Linked DNA regions of Aliamphritea hakodatensis. The protein of the gene in region 1 interacts with the protein of each later gene in a pairwise test. Links are inferred from orthologs where the notes say so. Each region holds a gene or a part of one and is shown in the gene's direction. Other genes may lie near its edges. The genes, in order: recJ and PCI15_RS14445.

Region 1 (9,616 bases):
CTGGGAATTGAAGTACGTTATCTGGCGTTCCCGCGTGCAGGTGCGGGGTCGCCTGCTCATCTGACGATGGACTCTGTCTGGTGTGCTGAAAACGAAGAAACCCGTAAAGAGCTGATGACCCGGGCTAAGAAAGGTGAAAGCCTGCCGCAGGCCAGCAGCAGCTGTGACAGCCCGGTACTGGCGCAGATGAATGTTGGTCGTAAGGCCGGCGTGACCGGTACACCTGCACTGGTGCTGGAAGACGGCAGTTTGGTGCCGGGTTATGTGCCTGCAGCGCGTCTGGCTGAGATGCTTCAGCTGAATTAATCCTGCAGATTAAAAACTATTCATCAATAAGGGAGCAAAATGCTCCCTTTTTTAGTTTCAAAGCGACCTGCTGCGTAGTGCATCACGGCTGACTTATATATAATGCGAAGCTATTTTGACTCGGCCCGGGCGTGCCCTTTGGCATTCCCTGACATGACAAGCGAGGTAACGGTTTGAAACCAGTAAAAGTGGGTATCTGTGGACTCGGCACCGTGGGTGGCGGCACTTATAACGTATTGAAGCGCAATGCTGAAGAAATTGCGCGTCGCGCCGGCCGTAAGATTATTATCGAGGAAGTGGGTGCGCGTCGTCCTAATCCTGATTGCGATACTAAAGGCACCCAGATTACCGCGGATATTTTTGCCGTTGCCCGTAATCCTGAAATTGATATCGTCATTGAGCTGATCGGTGGTTATGACACCGCGCGGGAGCTGGTGATGACTGCGATTGAGCATGGTAAGCACGTAGTGACAGCGAACAAAGCGCTGATCGCGGAGCACGGCAATGAAATCTTTGAAGCGGCACAGCAGAAGAATGTCATGGTGGCATTTGAAGCAGGTGTTGCTGGCGGTATTCCGGTCATTAAAGCGATCCGTGAAGGTTTGTCCGCTAACCGGATCAACTGGCTGGCGGGTATCATTAACGGTACCGGTAACTTCATCCTGACTGAAATGCGGGATAAAGGCCGTGATTTTGCTGATGTGCTGGCGGAAGCTCAGGCGCTGGGATATGCCGAAGCTGATCCTACTTTTGACGTTGAAGGCATCGATGCGGCGCATAAGCTGACGATTCTGGCGTCTCTGTCATTTGGTATTCCGCTGCAGTTCTCCAAGGCGTATACCGAAGGGATCAGTAAGATCACTGCGGAAGACGTGCAGTATGCTGAAGAGCTGGGCTACCGGATTAAGCACCTGGGTATCAGCCGTCGCAATGAGGCCGGTGTTGAGCTGCGTGTTCATCCAACCATGATCCCTGAAAAGGCACTGATTGCTAACGTGCATGGCGTAATGAATGCTGTGCTGGTTGACGGCGATGCGGTTGGCCAGACCATGTATTACGGTGCCGGTGCCGGTGCAGAGCCGACGGCCTCTGCTGTTGTTGCTGATGTGATCGACGTTGTCCGTACCCTGACGGCTGACCGTGATAACCGCGTACCTCATCTGGCATTCCAGCCGGGTGAACTGTCTGATGAGCCTATCCTGCCGATTGAAGAAGTTGTAAGTGCTTACTACCTGCGCCTGCATGCGGTTGAGAAGCCGGGTGTGCTGGCGATGGTGACCGGTATCCTGAGTGAGTCGGGTATCAGCATTGACGCGATTCTGCAGAAAGAAACCCATGAGCAACTGGTGCCTATCATTATCCTGACTCAGGAAGTGAAGGAACAGCAGATGAATGAGGCCATTGCTAAGATCGAAGCCTCTGCTGACATCGACGGTACGGTGACCCGTATCCGTGTTGAACACTTCGAAGCTTAAGTTTTAGGAAGTCATAACCGTGAAATATATCTCAACACGTGGACAAGCACCGGCACTGGATTTTGCTGATGTGTTACTTGCAGGTCTGGCCAGTGATGGCGGTTTGTATGTGCCTGAAAAACTGCCGACCTTCTCGAAGGAAGAGATTGCTTCCTGGGCGGGCCTGTCTTATGCGGATCTGGCTTATAAGGTTGTGCAGCCGTTTGTGGCCGGGTGCATTGATGATGCCGACTTTAAACGCATGGTTGATGAAACCTATGCAGGTTTTAACCATACAGCGGTTGCGCCGCTGAAAGAGCTGAATACTAATGAGTGGGTGCTGGAGCTTTTCCATGGCCCGACCCTGGCATTTAAAGATTTTGCTCTGCAGTTGCTGGGACGTCTGATGGACTTTGTCCTGCAGCAGCGTAATGAGCGTCTGGTGATTATGGGGGCGACCTCCGGTGATACCGGTTCTGCTGCCATTGAAGGCTGCCGTCACAGCAATAATCTGGATATTTTCATTCTGCACCCTTACAACCGGGTTTCAGAAGTTCAGCGTAAGCAGATGACCAGTATTCTGACGGACAATGTGCACAACATCGCCCTGGAAGGTAACTTTGATGATTGCCAGCAGATGGTTAAAGACAGCTTTGCGGATCAGGGATTCCTGAACGGCCGTAAGCTGGGCGCGGTTAACTCCATTAACTGGGCGCGCATCATGGCGCAGATCGTTTACTACTTCTCGGCTGCACTGGCTGTGGGCGGTCCGCACCGTGAAGTTGCGTTCTCAGTCCCAACCGGTAACTTCGGTGATATTTTTGCCGGTTATATTGCCAAGCAGATGGGACTGCCAATCAGCCAGTTGGTTGTGGCAACGAACCGTAATGACATTCTGCACCGGGTAATTGCTGATAACGACATGAGCAAGGGCGAGCTGGTTCATACCCTGTCTCCGTCGATGGATATCATGGTCTCGTCTAACTTCGAACGGTTGCTGTTTGATGTCTATGGCCGTGACGGTGCTGCTATTAGTGATCTCATGGACCGTTTTAAAACAGAATCTGTTCAGCTGGATGCGTCCCGCTGGGAAGCTGTCCGTGAGCTGTTTGACAGCCATGCCTGTGACGATGATTCAACCTGTCAACTGATCACCGAGGTGCATGCTGATACCGGTTATCTGCTGGACCCGCATACGGCTATCGGTGTTGCAGCTGCCCGTAAGTGTCGCCGCGATGAAAGTGTGCCAATGATTGTACTGTCGACAGCGCACCCGGTTAAGTTCCCGGAAGCCGTGTTAAAAGCCGGTTTGCAGGCGCCGGAATTGCCAGAACATATGGCGGACCTGTTTGAGCGTGAAGAACGCATGACGGTGCTGCCGAATGAACTGACAACCGTTCAGGAATTTGTGGCGAAGAAGGTCACTGCATAAATTCTGAAGTGTTATTCAAACCCGTAACAGGCAACTGTTACGGGTTTTTTTGTGCGTTTTTATCCGCTGTATCCCGGTGCTTCGGTAAATGTTGCTGAATTACTATTAATTATTTGAAAACATTCGTGTTTCTTTCGTGAGTGGTGTATTAAATAAGCAGGCAGGATCAGTTATCTGTGGGAACCGGAAGGGAGCATGCCGGCGCGGCTGATCATCAGGATGTCACTGTATCTGGGAGCAGGTAGACTAACCGAAAAAGGAAAATTGTCAGGGATTTGCTGTTGGTGGAGATGGGGCTTTGGATACGTTTTTTAATCTTTCAAAAATTTTCTGGGCATTGGCTAACCCGGGGAATTTTATTGTTTTGCTTCTTGTTGTTTCAATGTTGTTTAGCTGGAAAAAAATTACTTTCCTGACGGTGCTGAGTCTGATTGTTCTGACCGTCTATCCGGTGGGAAATTTATTATTGCAGCCGTTGGAAAACCGTTTCAGCCAGCCCGGGAAAATACCTGATAATATTGCCGGCGTGATTGTGCTCGGGGGCGGTGAAAATGCTGAACTGAGCAGTATCTGGGGGCAGCCGCAGTTTTCAGAAGGCGCAGACCGGGTGATGACGTTACCGGGCATGCTGAAGCGTTTTCCGGATAAACCTATTATTTTTACCGGCGGTTCCAGTTCGGTGCTGAAGCCGGAATACCGTGGAGCTGATACAGTTAAGGCATGGCTGGAAGAGTTCAGTTTGTCTGAAAATATTATTTATGAGCGACAGTCACGCAATACGTATGAAAATGCGCTCTATTCCGGACAAGTACTGCCTCAGGCAAGCAGTATAGATCAGGGGGATGGCTGGCTGTTAGTGACCTCTGCTTTCCATATGCCGCGTTCTGTCGGTATATACCGCCAGCAGGGCTGGAAGGTCATTCCTTATCCGGTGGATTATTATTCTCAACCGTTCGAGTTTGACAGCGTCAGGTTCGACTTGGCGGATAACCTTGGTAACCTGGGAACGGCAGTGCGTGAATGGATTGGCTTGCTGGCTTATTATGCAACGGGTAAAACCGAAGAATGGTTTCCCGCAGAAGATGTTATGAGCGGGCAAACGCAAGCGTTGAGTATTTAGGTGTTATGTCAGAATTATTAATCCGTCGCCGTGATGTGAACGCGGATGGCGCTGTCTTTAATCAGGTACATCCTCTGCTGGCACGGATTTATGCCAGCCGTGGTCTGTTCGATGCTGACCGGTTAGGGCGGCAGCTTAATCAGTTACAGAATGGTCAGAACATTCGGGGCCTTGATGATGCTGCTCAGCGTTTGGCACAGGCCGTTATGCATCAGCAGAGTATTCTCATTGTTGGGGATTTTGACTGTGACGGTGCCACGAGCACAGCGTTAGGCATGCTGGCGCTGGGGATGATGGGTGCCCGGCGTGTGGATTATCTGGTGCCTAACCGGTTTGAATACGGTTATGGGCTCAGTCCGGAGATTGTGGCGGTTGCGGCGCAGCGCGCGCCGGATCTGATTGTTACCGTGGATAATGGTATTTCCAGTGTTACCGGGGTGACGGCTGCCAATGAGGCCGGAATTGATGTCATCATCACCGATCATCATTTACCCGGCGCAGTCCTTCCGGATGCCTGTGCGATTGTTAATCCTAACCAGCCAGGCTGTGATTTTTCTGAAAAGTCTACCTGCGGTGTCGGCGTAATCTTTTATGTCATGGCGGCATTGCGCCGGTTATTGCAACAGCAGGGCTGGTTCGCGGGACAGAATATCCCCATGCCAAATCTTGGCAGTTTACTGGACCTGGTAGCTCTGGGGACCGTGGCAGATGTGGTGCCGCTGGAAGAGAATAACCGCATTTTGGTGCATCAGGGTTTGCAGCGAATCCGGGCAGGCCAGGCCCGCCCAGGCATTTTGGCCTTGCTGGATATCAGTGGGCGGTCCCGGCATAACCTGGTGGCATCGGATCTGGGATTTGCGCTGGCGCCCCGCCTGAATGCTGCCGGCCGGCTGGATGATATGTCGGTTGGAATTGAATGCTTGCTGTGCAACGACCCCGACCGGGCCCGGGCGCTGGCGGTGCAGCTGGATGAGCTAAACCAGGAACGCCGTGGTATTGAGCAGGAGATGCAGCAACAGGCGCTGACGTTACTGGATAAACTGGAGCTTGATGATGCTGAGTTGCCGTTTGGCGTCTGCCTGTTTCAGGAAGACTGGCATCAGGGGGTGATAGGTATCTTAGCTTCCAGAATTAAAGAGAAGCTCAATCGCCCGGTGGTTGCTTTCGCCGCCGGTGATGACGGTGAGCTGAAAGGTTCAGCCCGTTCTGTGGCCGGGTTTCATATCCGGGACGGACTGGATGCTGTCGCCGCTAAGCATCCCCAGTTACTGAAAAAGTTTGGTGGTCATGCAATGGCGGCGGGAATGACGATCGTCGCGGATCAGCTGGATGCATTTCAGGCCGCCTTTGATGCTGAGGTGCGCCGGCAAATGAGCGCCGAACAGTTACAGCATTCCGTCCTGACTGACGGGGCGCTGAGCGGTCAGGATTTTACGCTTCAGACAGCTGAGCTTCTGAGGGAAGGCGGGCCCTGGGGGCAGCACTTTCCGGAGCCATTGTTTGATGGTGAGTTTTCATTAATTCAGCAGCGTATTGTCGGACAGCGGCACCTTAAAGTGGTGTTAATGGATCCTGAGAGCGGCATTGCGGTGGACGGCATCCACTTTAATGCTGATACTAAATGCTGGCCGGATCAGAGTATTCAGAAAGTGCGGGCAGTATACCGCCTGGATGTGAATGAGTTCCGGGGGCAGCGTAATGTACAGCTGATGATTGATCATCTGTTGCCGCTGGCCTGATGTCTACAAACATACAACAGGGAATATCCGGATGAATGATTTCAGTTTGCAGGAATTAAATACATTGCTGGGCGTTTTTGCCAAAGCCGGTATTCAGGAACAGGCTGCCAGCCCCGAAGAGCTGGATTTGCTGGTGCGTCTTCAGCATGCCCAGGCTGAACGCGACGAGATTGAAAACATGGATTTTGATGATTGTCTTGGCGGTGCCTGTAAGTTGTGAGTCATGGCTGCCAGCAGATGCCGGCAGCACTGCCTGATCATTAAATTTTGAACTGCCCCAGCAGTTTGTGGATATTGTCAGCCAACTGGTTGAGTTGCTCACTGGCGCTGGTAACCTTACTGGCGCCTTTTGTGGTCTGGCCGAATGCCTGATGCATAGTATCCACATTATGGGTGATGGTGCTGACGGTTGAGCTTTGCTGTTCGGTGGCACTGGCTATCTGGGTGTTCATGTCCGCAACACTGAGAATTTCCTGCGTAATTGCACTGAGCGTTGCCCCTGCCTGTTCTGATTCCTGAACACTGATTTCAGCCTGGTTTCTGCCGGTCTGAATAACGGTAACTGTATTGTGAGCCCCGCTTTGAAGTTGTTCAATCATGGCCTGAATTTCTTCTGTTGATTCCTGGGTCCGTTTGGCCAGTACCCTGACTTCATCGGCAACCACGGCAAAGCCACGGCCCTGTTCCCCGGCCCGTGCGGCTTCGATGGCAGCATTCAGGGCAAGAAGGTTGGTCTGATCGGCAATCGAGCGGATAACGTCGAGTATACCGCCAATATTTTCCACATCGCTTTCCAGCGTCTGGATGCTGGTGACGGCTTTATCCACTGATTTGGCCAGATTATGAGTAGCACTGATGCTGGCTTTGACGACTTCCTGCCCGGCCATTGCCTGGTTGCGTACAGCGCTGACTGAGTGTGCCGCTTCTGATGCATTACCGGCGACTTCCTGAACGGTATGGTTCATTTCACGAACCGCCTCAGCCATGTTCTGTGTTTCCTGCTGGTGGGTCGTGATGCTGGTATTGGTCTGTTCAGTGATATCTGCCAGTGAGTGTGAGGCAGTCACCAGTTCATCGCCGTAAACTTTAACCTGTACGACGGTCTGATGAATGCGTTCCACAAAAGTATTGAATGTGGCTGCCAGTACGCCCAGTTCGTCAGATGTTTTAACCGGTAAACGAACAGTGAGGTTACCTTCCCCCTGGGCAATATCCTTCATGGCTGCGGTTGTCTGGTTGAGCGGTCTGATAATGCTGCGGCTTATCAGCAGGCACAGCGCAATGATTATCACCAGTGCGGTGGCCAGAAAAATCAGCCGCTGGCTCAGGATTGAGGTGAACTGCTCATCGATGTCATCGACATAGATACCACTGCCTACCATCCAGCCCCAGGGGGCAAAGCCTTTGACGAAGGACAGCTTGGGTAGCTGATCTTCTGAACCGTCAGGGGCGGCCCAGAAGTAATCTACAAAGCCGGCACCGTCTTTGCGGACCACATCCACAAAGGCTACAAAGAGTAACTTGCCCTGCTTATCTTTGATTGCGGAGGCGTCTTTGCCGTTAAGAGCAGGTTTGATCGGATGCATGATGATCTGTGGCTGGAGATCATTTATCCAGAAGTACTGGTTATCATCGTAACGTAGCTGGCTGATGATCCGGCTGGCTTCCTGCTGTGCCTGGGGTTCGGTCATTTCCTGGTTCTGACTGCGCTGGTAATAGTCACCAAGTATTGCGTGGGCAGTGGTCACCAGCCCCTGAAGGCGGTCTTTCTTGGCGGCCAGCAGGTTCTCTTTCAGCAGGAAAGTATCCTGAATATATACACCGGAAAAAATCAGGATGAGTAAGGCTGGCAGTAGCCATATACGCGTGGAAATGGATATTCGGGAGAGCATGATCACGATCCCCTGTTCTGGTTCATGGCTAAGTTGCACAGGATATTGTCTGGCGGAAACAACACAGTGACATTAATTCGGGTTGTATCACTTGAGCCTAATCAAAAAGTGGCAAAGTTAATCTTATCCATTAGTTGAAGCTCTGAATGGGCAGTTATCCGGTGACAGCAATGTGATTTGTCATCTGTTTGTCATCTGTGAAATTTAAGTTGTGCGACAAACAAAGATGCCAGAGTAGTTTTTATGGGCCTGAGTACGACCTTAAATATTGATTATGAAGAGCAATTGCTGCGCAGCCTGATTGCCGGGGATAATCTGTTTCCGCATTTTCAGCCGATTGTTGATCTGAGAAACGGGGAAACAATCGGGCATGAAGCGCTGATCCGCGGGCCGGAAGGCAGTGTTCTGTATTCACCGGACAGCCTGTTTCAGACCGCTATTCGCTGTGGCCTGTTGCACACCCTTGAACTGAGCTGCCGGCGCCTGTCACTGCAGCGTTTTGCTGAGCTGAACATTGGAGGCAAGCTGTTCCTGAATATCAGTGCTTCCTTACTGGGGACGCCGGAGCATCAGAAAGGTTTAACGGCTGATATGCTGGCCGCGCTGGACATACCTCAGCAGGCAATCGTCATCGAGTTATCTGAACAGCATCCTTTTGATCAGTATGGTCTGACACTTGAGGCGGTTCAGCATTACAGGGGGATGGGATTTAATATCGCCATAGACGATCTTGGCAGCGGCTATTCGGGCCTGAAACTGTGGTCTGAGCTGCAGCCGAATATCGTCAAAATTGATAAACATTTTGTCCATAATGTTGACCGTGAGCCGATCAAACGCCAGTTTGTAAAATCTATCTGCGGCATCGCTAACGGGATCGGTTGCTCAATCATTGCCGAAGGAATTGAAACCCAGTCGGAATTGCTGACGCTGAAGGAGCTGGGTGTAACAATCGGGCAGGGGTTTTATCTGGGGCGGCCCACACAACGTCCTGTGGATGCTCCGCAGGAATATGCCTGGTTGCCGAAACGGCCAAGGGGGGATCTGGACCCTGATATGGCTGAGACTGCCTCTGTGCTGGTTCAGCCGGCACCATCTCTGGCGCAAAGTGACGAATTACAACTGGCCAGCCGTCTGTTCAGGGACAACCCGGCCTATAATGCTTTGGCGGTTTTGGAAGATGGCAGACCTGTGGGGACTATTACCCGCGCGAAGCTGCTGGAGCTGTTTTCGACACAGTATGGCCGGGCGCTGTACGAGCAGAAGCCAGTGTCCGTTATGATGGACGATGCGTTGATCATTGAAAGTGATATGTCACTGGAAAATGTGTCGCAGATGGTCACCGAGCAGGATGCGGTGTATCTGAATCAGGGGTTGGTAATTACCCGGAACGGGTTATATCTGGGGTTGGGAGATGTCCGCGATCTGCTGAAAAAAATTACTGAGTTAAAAATCCGCAATGCCCGTTATGCTAATCCGCTTACCCTGTTGCCGGGTAACGTCCCGATCAGCAGGGAGATTGACAGCTTGCTGAAGCGTACAGATGATTTTCGGGTAGCGTATTTTGATATTAACTATTTCAAACCGTTTAATGATGCTTACGGATACGTAAAAGGTGACTTGCTGATTCAGCAACTGGGCAGCCTGTTAACCCGGTTTGCCAGCGGTGATAATTT
Region 2 (9,575 bases), 2.5 Mb from region 1 along the record:
TAAATCCAGCTTTCTGTCTGATGCTGACCGGTAAGTATGAGAAAAACTGCTTTACAGTCAACAAGTTCTGTCGGGAAGGCTGTTCAACTGCTAGAGTTAAGGTATTGCTACACAAAGGAGATATATGATGGATGAGCTAGAGCTGGAATTTGAACTGGATCCCCGTCTCGCCGCCGACTGCATTCATATTGGTGATTTCCCGCTATGCCGGCTGTTGCTGATGAATGATGCCAACTATCCCTGGTTTATTCTGGTACCACGCCGGGCCGGCGCGACAGAAATTTATCATTTGCCGGAAGAAGAGCAGCAACAGCTTATACATGAATCCTCTTTTCTGGCTGAGAACCTGCACGATATTTTTGCCGCCAGAAAAATGAATGTGGCGGCTATCGGTAATATGGTTGCGCAGTTACATGTGCACCATGTGGTGCGTTATGAAGATGATGCCGCCTGGCCTGCGCCTGTATGGGGCGCGGTACCGTCCCGGCAATATTCTGAAACAGAGCTGTATGAAGTACAGCATAAACTTGAAGTGATACTCAGAGGTGCGCTGGCGCTGAACCGGGCGGCCAGTTAACCGGCGGGATGTATCGGCAGGTATAAAAAAAGCGCTGAGTCTTCATGACTGAGCGCTTTTCTGTTGTCCGGGCTTTTCGGAACGGGCCCGTTTTCTGCAGGTCTAACGGCGACGGCGGCGCTGTGGATGCCGGCGTTGCTCTTCGACAGGAATACGGATTGCCTGCGGTTGGCTGCTGTGCCCTTTAAGATGGTCTCTGAGGCTATAGCCAATCACGAACAGACAAGCTAAAACGGCTAAAGACAATAATGTAATCATAGGCTTGCTCGCTGTTAATTGCGGTTATTGCTTAGTCAGTTCCTTACAGCTCGAATCCTTCGAGCTCATTTCCTTCTTCAAGCTCAGCGACTAATGCAGAAAACTCGGTAAAGCCTCCGATGTGCTCCTTTCCGTGGAAGATCTGAGGAACAGTTGTGACTGGTTTACCGATGGTTTTTTCCAGATCTTCTTTGCTGATACCTTCTTTATGGATATCAATGTAGCGATGATCTAAATCTTTGATTTCACAAAGTTGCTTGGCACGGACACAGAATCCGCATCCTTCACGACCAAAAATAGTCACACGTTGCATCTAAATAATCTCCTCATAAGAACGGGTGACATTGAAACAATTTATTAACCCGTATGCCAATAGTGAATGTTTATATTAAACATAGCTATTGGTTATTAGCTCTGTAACCCGGTGAAGTATGCCATAAACCGGGACTGAAGCCGCGCCAATATTGTCAGTATAGCAACCAGTTTGAGTAAAGGATGCTATGTAACCTTTAACCCCGCTGGGCGTTTGATTTTACCAAGAGTAAAAGTGCCTGTTTGACCGTGGCGCTGCTTGGTTTATTATGTCACGAGTTTGACATAATAAAATGTCGTCTCGGGAAAAGTTGAGTAGTCGCGTGGCAGTAGATATTCCTATTGAGCAATTGCAGAACATGCCTGTATTTGGTGGCCTGCGGGAAGACAGTATCCGGATGCTGATTGCCGGTTGTAAATGCGTTGAGCATGTGCCGGGAGAGGCTTTTTTCTCCGAAGGTGAGCGGGGCGATTCAGCCTTTATCGTGGTATCAGGCCATGCATCCCTGTATAAGCACGGCAGTGGAAATGGCAACCTGCATAAGATTCGCAGTTTTCAGGCGACAGAATGCTTCGGTGCTATGGCCCTGCTTGGGGTTTACCCACGCAGCGGTGTGGTCATCGCTGATGATCACTGCCATGCGATTGAAATCAAGGCCGATCAGTTGTTTTCGCTTTATCAGCAGGATGCCGAGCAGTACATGCTTATATTTATGAACATGGCCCGTGATCTGAGCAGACGTCTGCGTGACGGAGATTGCGAACTGGCCGGCTGTATTGATCAGTTAAGTACAGAAACCGCCGGATAACGGCGGTTTTTTGCATCTGAAGACTTTATCTGGATTTATCCTTACCACACGTCCGGACGTTTCTTGCGGCGCGGAATCAGCGGGATAATCAGACCCAGTACCAGACCGCCGAATGCAACCAGCCCGCCGTAGGTAAACCAGCGCATCAGGTTTGAATCATCCATGCTGTTTATGGAGCGGTTCAGGCTGGAAATTTCCAGCTCCAGTTTGGCAATGGTGTCAGCATATTCTTTATTTTGCTGCTGCAGACCCACAGTTTGTTGCTTCAGTGACTGAATAACCTCATTCTGCTGGGTGATCATGGCATTACTTTTACCCAGTTTTTCTTCCAGCTGGGGAAAGCGGACCGACATGCTTGAGCCTTCGCTGACGTTAGCGCCGGGCAACCAGCCGGTACGCCCTGAAGCGGTTTTGATTTTTACGTAACCGCTGTCTTTATTGCGGTCCAGTATGGTGATGCTGGTGCCGCTGCGGATCCGGCCGGTGATCCTGTACTGATCACTGGGGCCGCCGTGGTAATAGGTAAAAACATCATCACTTATATAGGCTGCCTGAGTGTTCAGGCTGAAAAGAGAAACCAGGGTAAAACAGGAAGCAATCAATAAACGCATGGTGGCACCGTAACTCGTATTCTGCTCTTGCTGCATAACAGGGCTGCAAGCTTGTATTGGTTTTATCGGGTGCCTGCTGACGGGAACGGTATTGTCCTTCGTTTCGCAGGGTGCAGACCCCCGGGTAAATAATTTTAATTTTGTCTCATCCCTGTACAGCTTAGCCTGTGACTTCGGTGCCCGGGAAAAGTTCGAACATTTGTTTATTATTTTCAGTTTTATTTCAGCTTTGTCGTGCAGGCATCCGGTGCTGACGGTTAAGCGGATTTACGGCATCGTCACAGAGGGTTGTTGTGTGCTAGAATCGCCCACCGTTTTTGTTCTCTGAGGAAGATAGAAGTGTTTATTATTCGCTGGATTCTTGGCCGTATTATTTTACTGGTGAATGCGCTTACTCCGCCGAAAAAAATGCAGCGCAGCCCTGAAGAACAGGCTGAGCTGGATAAGCAGACAGCCAGTTTATCCCTGTATCAGTACGAAGCATGTCCTTTTTGCGTTAAGGTTCGCCGTGCGATGCGCCGTTTTAACCTGAATGTGGAAGTGCGGGATGCCCGGCGTAACCAGGATTATAAAACTGAGCTGGAGCAGAATGGCGGCAAACTGAAAGTGCCTTGTCTGCGTATTGAAGAGCAGGATGGTGTGCGCTGGATGTATGAGTCCGGTGACATTATTCAGTATCTGGAACAGAACTACGTAAAATAAGCCGCTTTGCGGTGAGAAAAAAGCAGCCAGTGGCTGCTTTTTTTGTGTCTGTGGCTCACGGGGCTTGCCGTAACAGAATGCTTAACTGTATATTTAGCCAGTAAAGTATCCGGTTGAGCTATTTATGATTTTATACATTGCCGAAAAACCCAGTCTGGCACGGGCATTGGCTGACGTTCTGCCAAAACCGCACAGCAAAGATCAGGGATTCATCCGGCTGGGCAACGGCGATGTTGTCAGTTGGTGCCTCGGACATTTGCTGGAGCAGGCTGAACCGGATCACTATGACCCCCAGTATAAACAGTGGCGTTTTGAGCATTTACCCATTGTGCCTGAACAGTGGAAGCTGCAGCCGCGCAGCAAAACACGCAGCCAGCTGAGTGTTTTGCGCAAGCTGGTGAAGCAGGCTGATCAACTGGTTCACGTTGGCGACCCGGACCGGGAAGGGCAGTTGCTGGTGGATGAAGTCATCAACTACTTAGGTGTCAGTGCGGCAAAAAAAGCTGCCACGCAGCGCTGCCTGATCAGTGACTTGAATGCCAGTGCAGTGCGCCGGGCACTGCAGCAACTGCGTTCTAATCAGGAATTTGTACCCCTTTCAGTCTCGGCACTGGCCCGTTCCCGGGCGGACTGGCTGTACGGGATGAATATGACCCGGGCCTATACATTACGCGGACAGCAGGCCGGTTATAGCGGCGTACTGTCAGTCGGCCGGGTACAGACACCGGTTTTGGGGCTGGTGGTCCGGCGGGACCAGAGCATTGCAGACTTTGTATCGAAGCCATTCTATGAAGTAGCCGCCCATTTGCAGACGGAAAAACAGGAAGATTTTCAGGCCCGCTGGAAGCCCAGTGAAAACTGTGCCCCTTATCAGGATGAAGAAGGGCGGGTATTGTCCCGGCCGCTGGCGGAGAATGTCGCCTCCAGAATTACCGGCCAACCGGGCACCGTCACAAAGCTGGAACAGAAGCAGAAACAGCAGGCCGCGCCGCTACCCTTTAACCTCTCTTCACTGCAGATAGAAGCCGCAAAGCGCTTCGGCATGAATGCCAAGGCGGTACTGGATACCTGTCAGAGTTTGTATGAACGTCACAAGCTGATTACCTATCCCCGCTCTGACAGTCGGTATCTGCCCCGGGAGCATCACGGGCTGGCAAAAGATGTTATGCCTGTTGTACTGGCAAACTGCCCAAGTTTTGAGAAGGTGTCCGGAATGCTGGACCTGAGCCGGCGCAGCGCCGCCTGGAATGACAGCAAAGTAGACGCCCACCACGCGATTATTCCCACCAGTCGTAAAATGCCTGCGTCTCTGAGCGAAACTGAGAAGAAAATTTATACCCTGATCGCAACCTTCTATCTGTATCAGTTCATGCCTAAGTACAGTTACTTTGAGACCAAAGCTGAGGTAACGGTTGCCGGTGGTCTGTTTGTCTGTAATGCCCACCGTACGCTGGAGCTGGGCTGGAAGCATTTACTGAATAAAGATGCCAGCAAGGATCAGCAGTTGCCTGAACTGCAGCAGGGGCAGGTGGTTGACTGTCTGCGCGGTGAGGTGGAAGAAAAGCATACCCAGCCCCCCAAATATTTCACCGACGCCACTCTGCTGGCGGCGATGACCGGGATTGCCCGCTATGTTCAGGACCCGGATATCCGCAAGATACTGAAGGAAACTGACGGGCTGGGCACTGAAGCTACCCGTGCCGGAATTATTGAACTGCTGTTTACCCGGGGTTTTTTGTACCGGGAAGGTAAGGCGGTTCGGGCTTCAGAGGTAGGTAAGGCGCTTATCGGTTGCTTACCGGATTCGGCGACCACACCGGATATGACCGCCCGCTGGGAATCCACCCTTAATGATATCTGTCATAAGCAGAGCAGCTACGACGGGTTCATGCAACCCTTGATGAGACATTTAAAAACGCTGGTAGAAGGCTCTGCCGGGGTGCAGATTCCGGCTTCACTGAAAGCAGCCGCACCGGCCCGGAAAAAGAGCTACAAACGCCGCAAGACGACAGGTAAAGCGAAGGGGGCCGCAACTAAATCAGCGGCTAAAACGCCCCGCTCTTCAGCAGGTCGCCGACGTAAAGCCGCAACCGCCTGAGGCCAGTGCTGAGCGCAGGTGGCCCGGAATAGGGGGCCTGACCTGTCACCGGTCATATCGGGGGGATGACAGACCACCTAAGACGTGAAGGTAAGAGGTGAAGGCCAGGCAAAAAGAAAATAACTCAGCCGTCCAGATGTCCCAGTAATTTTTCAGCAACCAGTTCAGAACTTGCAGGGTTCTGGCCGGTAATGATCAGACCATCCTGTACGGCAAAGGCGTGCCAGTCTTCGGCTTTCTGATATTCCGCACCGGCAGCGAGTAATGCATCTTCCAGTAAAAACGGAACGATGTCGGTTAACTGTACAGCCGCTTCTTCACTGTTACTGAAGCCGGTGACCGCCCGGTCTTTAACCACTGCCGTACCGGTGGCATCTTTTGCATGCAGTAATACGGCGCTGGCATGGCAGACGGCGGAAACCGGCTTGTTGCTGCGGATCATGGCTTCAATCAGCGCAATTGAATGCTGATCTTCTGTCAGATCCCACAGCGGACCGTGACCACCGGGGAAAAATATCCCGTCGTAATCATCAGCTTTGATATCGCCGAGGGGCAGAGTGGCTGCCAGTAGTTGTTGAGCCGTTTCATCCTGAGCGAAGCGCCGGGTGGCATCAGTCTGGAAGTCCGGGAGTTCACTTTTAGGATCAACCGGCGGCTGACCACCGGTGGGTGATGCAAGGGTGATATTTACGCCGGCATCCGCAAACACATAGTAAGGTGCGGCGAACTCTTCTACCCAGAAGCCGGTTTTCTCGCCGGTATTGCCCAGTTCAGAGTGGGAAGTTAGCACCATAAGAATATTTAACTGTGACATAAACAGTGTCCTTCAAGTAAGAAACCAGAATATCTGCAGTATGAATTAATCAGCTTCATTACATAATGGTTATAAAATTGGTAACTTTGTTTTAATAATTAATACAAAGGCGGCTTTATGGATCTCTCTTTTGAACAGCTCAAGAGTATGGTGGTGTTTGCCCACGTAGCAGGCCGGGGCAGTTTCAGCGCGGCTGCCCGTCATATGGGGCTGTCCCGCGGTGTGGTGAGTTATCATATAAAAAAGCTTGAACGCCAGTTAGGCGTGCAATTACTCAACCGCTCAACCCGCTCATTATCTCTGACCGATGAGGGCCGCAGTTATTATGCCTACTGTAAAACCATCACTGAACAGGCCGCTTCAGCACAGCAGCAGATGGAAAACTTCAGACAGGTGCCGGAAGGCTTACTGAAGATTACTTGCCCGGTAAATATGGGGCTGCAGATTATTGTCCCGGCACTGAATGAGTTTAAGCAGCGCTACCCAAGGATTGAGCTTGATATCGTACTGGCGGATCAGGTGGTGAATATTCTGGAAGAAGGCATTGATCTGGCAATCAGGGGGGCACCGCTGGCGGATTCGTCTTTACAGGCAGTGCAGCTGGCGGTGCTGAAAACCCATATCTGCGGCTCGCCGGCTTATTTTCGTAAACATGGCAGGCCACAGTCACCGGAAGATCTCAGCCGCCATAACTGGGTGATGTACCAGCTGTCGCCAGGCAGCCTGGAACTGCGCAAAGGGGAGCGCTCTTTCAGCATCCGGCCGCAGGGGGATATTTCGACCAATAACGCAGCTGCCCGTACCGCGTTTGTTGAAGGCGGCCACGGGCTGGGGCGGATTCCCGCCTATGATGCCGCGCCGAAAATCCACGGTGGCACGCTGGAGTCAGTACTGGATGATTACCGGCTTAACGATATTGAAGTCTACGGAGTGTTTGCGCCGGGCGCTGCGAAAACCAAAAAACTCAGAGTACTGCTGGATTTTCTGAAGTTGCATTATGCCGCTCTGGAACATCAGCGGTTACTGAGTGTGTAATTTGCAGAGAAATCGTGCTTGTAGATATAAAAAGAATTGTTATAACATAACAAAATAATGCAGTCCGGTTACTGCGCTTGCCGACATCTGTGATGATCTGAGGCAGTAACCGATAGATTTTCTTTTTATATTTCAGGAGCCATTGCTTGAACGCCTCTCTGCCGGATACTGCCCGCCATCTGTTACCATCCCACAGCCACTCTCTGGACTGGGTGGGTATGGAAAATATCAGACTGCCCTTACAAATACTGACCTCTGATTCCGCGCAGGAAGCCATTCCTGTGACCGCGTCGGCTGATCTGGGAATCGATCTTCCCGGAGGGGAAGGTGCACGCAAAGGCATCCATATGTCCCGGCTATACCATGCCCTGATGGCGCTGACGGAAGCGCCACTGACTGTGCCGGCGGTACTGCACTGTTTACAGGCATGTGTGCACAGCCATGAAGACTGTCACTCAGATCAGGCGGCGCTTACGCTGCGGTTTGATTTATTATTGTCACGTCCTGCGTTGCTGACTAAACAGGCGGCAGGTTGGCAGGGCTACGGTGTAGAGTTGTCTGCCAGTACGGATAAAGACGGCTATGCCACCCTGTCTGCGACGGTTGAAGTTGCCTATTCCTCAACCTGTCCCTGCTCGGCGGCGCTGTCCCGTCAGGCGCTGAGTGAACATTTTAATGATGCCTTTGCCGGTGACTTCCGGCCTGATATTGCTGAAGTCAGCCAGTGGCTGATGAAAGAAGGCAGTGTCGCCACACCACACAGCCAGCGCAGTGTGGCGCGGGTGTCGGTCGGAGTGCCGGTCGGAGTGCCGGGGCGGGCGTCAAATTTTGGTTTGATAACGCTGATTGACCGGATTGAGTCCGCCTTGCAAACCCCGGTGCAGACCTTTGTGAAACGCGCCGATGAACAGGCTTTTGCACTGCGTAACGGCAGCAATCTGATGTATGTGGAAGATGCCAGCCGGCGGATTCTCGATGCCGTGTGTGAGTATTCGTTGGCAACCGTGCAGGTGCGTCATTTTGAAAGTTTGCACGGGCATGATGCGGTAGCTAAAGCTCACTGGACAGCGCCCGGCCTGAGCGCACAACCGGCTAATAAAGAGGTTCGCAGATGACCGCGGCACTGGCTTTGCCTGCACAGCCGGCCCATGTGTGCAGCGGCAACCAGCCGGTTATTCTCAGTGAGATCTACCGGCCGGAACTGAATCTGGTGTACTGGCAGCGGCAGGCTGAACAGGCCGTACTGAACTATGCCCGGTTTCTGGCCGGATCTGAGTGTCATTTCACCAGTAAGTCCAGCGTGCTGTCTGAACCGGAAGTTGCAGACTGGCTGAATGATGTATTGCCGGAGCATCCGGACAAGGCTGCCTTTACTGAGGATGTGGCGCTGCTGGCTGACATGTTCAGTTGTCTGTTTGATCTGCCCCGTATTGGCGTACGCCTGCAGGTCTTGCAGCAGGCCATGTGTCCGAAGTTTCATGTTGATAAGGTGCCCTGCCGGCTGGTAACGACCTATACCGGTGCCACCACCGAATGGCGGGAACAGGCTGTGGCCGGGTCTGATACTGCAGCAGAACACTTCGTCCCACCGTACAGTGTGGTGCTCCTGAAGGGCGATGGCTGGTGGCAAAATGAAGGACGGGGCATTGTTCACCGTTCGCCGGCGGCCAGCCCTGAAGACCCCCGGGTGTTTCTCAGTTTTGATTTTGCCAACTGAGGATCAGCGGTATGCATAATCAATACTTTTTAGCGCTGGAAAATGCCGCCGCAGGACACCGCGTGTCACTGGATGAATTGCTTGAGCAACTCGCTTTCAATCAGGATGGGCTGATCCCGGTAATCACTCAGTGTGCCGATACTTGTCAGGTGCTGATGCAGGCATGGATGAATGCTGAATCGCTGCGTAAAACCCTGGCAACAGGCCATGTGACATACTGGAGCCGGAGCCGGAATCAGCTGTGGGAGAAAGGCCTTACCAGCGGCCATACTCAGGAACTGCTGGAGTTGCGCACTGACTGTGACGGCGACAGCCTGCTGTGTCTGGTCAGGCAAAACGGACCTGCCTGCCATACCGGGCGCTCCGGTTGTTTTTATTTTTCAATGAAGCCTCAGTCTGATCAGGCTGCCGTGCTGGAATCCAGGCCGGATTAACGGCTTCTGTTTACCTGCTAAGAAGTATTTAGCAGTTGCACTCCTCATACGGGATAATTATGTTGTATCCGGTTGTCAGTACTTAAACCGCTGATAACCGGACCAATGTGCAACCAGGTGAACGGAACACTGATGAAAATTTTGCTGGCTGAAGATGATGTCGTCAACGCTGAGTACATTCGCAAAGGGCTGATCGAAAAGGGCTTTG

What was found.
Region 2: the proteins of recJ (region 1) and PCI15_RS14445 interact in binary tests that used the Escherichia coli proteins (3 or more experiments, as listed by UniProt). The link is inferred for Aliamphritea hakodatensis from one-to-one orthologs.

What each region holds. Positions count from the first base shown.
Region 1 is NZ_AP025281.1:667,559-677,174, forward strand. What follows is about bases 3,765-6,684. They hold recJ (single-stranded-DNA-specific exonuclease RecJ), read left to right. Parts: upstream 3,765-4,317; coding sequence 4,318-6,051; downstream 6,052-6,684. Other genes in these bases: PCI15_RS03025 (YdcF family protein), read left to right, coding at 3,765-4,312; PCI15_RS03035 (hypothetical protein), read left to right, coding at 6,083-6,271; PCI15_RS03040 (methyl-accepting chemotaxis protein), read right to left, coding at 6,312-6,684. Also shown: PCI15_RS03010 (DsbC family protein), read left to right, coding at 1-306; PCI15_RS03015 (homoserine dehydrogenase), read left to right, coding at 480-1,781; thrC (threonine synthase), read left to right, coding at 1,801-3,192; more of PCI15_RS03025, read left to right, coding at 3,491-3,764; more of PCI15_RS03040, read right to left, coding at 6,685-7,943; PCI15_RS03045 (EAL domain-containing protein), read left to right, coding at 8,187-9,616. UniProt on the Escherichia coli protein: Single-stranded-DNA-specific exonuclease.
Region 2 is NZ_AP025281.1:3,132,631-3,142,205, reverse strand. The notes cover bases 3,002-5,880. They hold PCI15_RS14445 (DNA topoisomerase III), read left to right. Parts: upstream 3,002-3,393; coding sequence 3,394-5,367; downstream 5,368-5,880. Other genes in these bases: PCI15_RS14440 (type 1 glutamine amidotransferase domain-containing protein), read right to left, coding at 5,492-5,880; PCI15_RS14450 (glutathione S-transferase N-terminal domain-containing protein), read left to right, coding at 3,002-3,269. In the rest of the region: PCI15_RS14475 (HIT domain-containing protein), read left to right, coding at 128-577; PCI15_RS14470 (hypothetical protein), read right to left, coding at 680-835; PCI15_RS14465 (GrxA family glutaredoxin), read right to left, coding at 879-1,148; PCI15_RS14460 (Crp/Fnr family transcriptional regulator), read left to right, coding at 1,471-1,956; PCI15_RS14455 (TIGR04211 family SH3 domain-containing protein), read right to left, coding at 1,998-2,567; more of PCI15_RS14450, read left to right, coding at 2,907-3,001; more of PCI15_RS14440, read right to left, coding at 5,881-6,181; PCI15_RS14435 (LysR family transcriptional regulator), read left to right, coding at 6,299-7,216; GTP cyclohydrolase FolE2, read left to right, coding at 7,363-8,331; PCI15_RS14425 (DUF1826 domain-containing protein), read left to right, coding at 8,328-8,933; hisI (phosphoribosyl-AMP cyclohydrolase), read left to right, coding at 8,945-9,367; PCI15_RS14415 (response regulator), read left to right, coding at 9,500-9,575.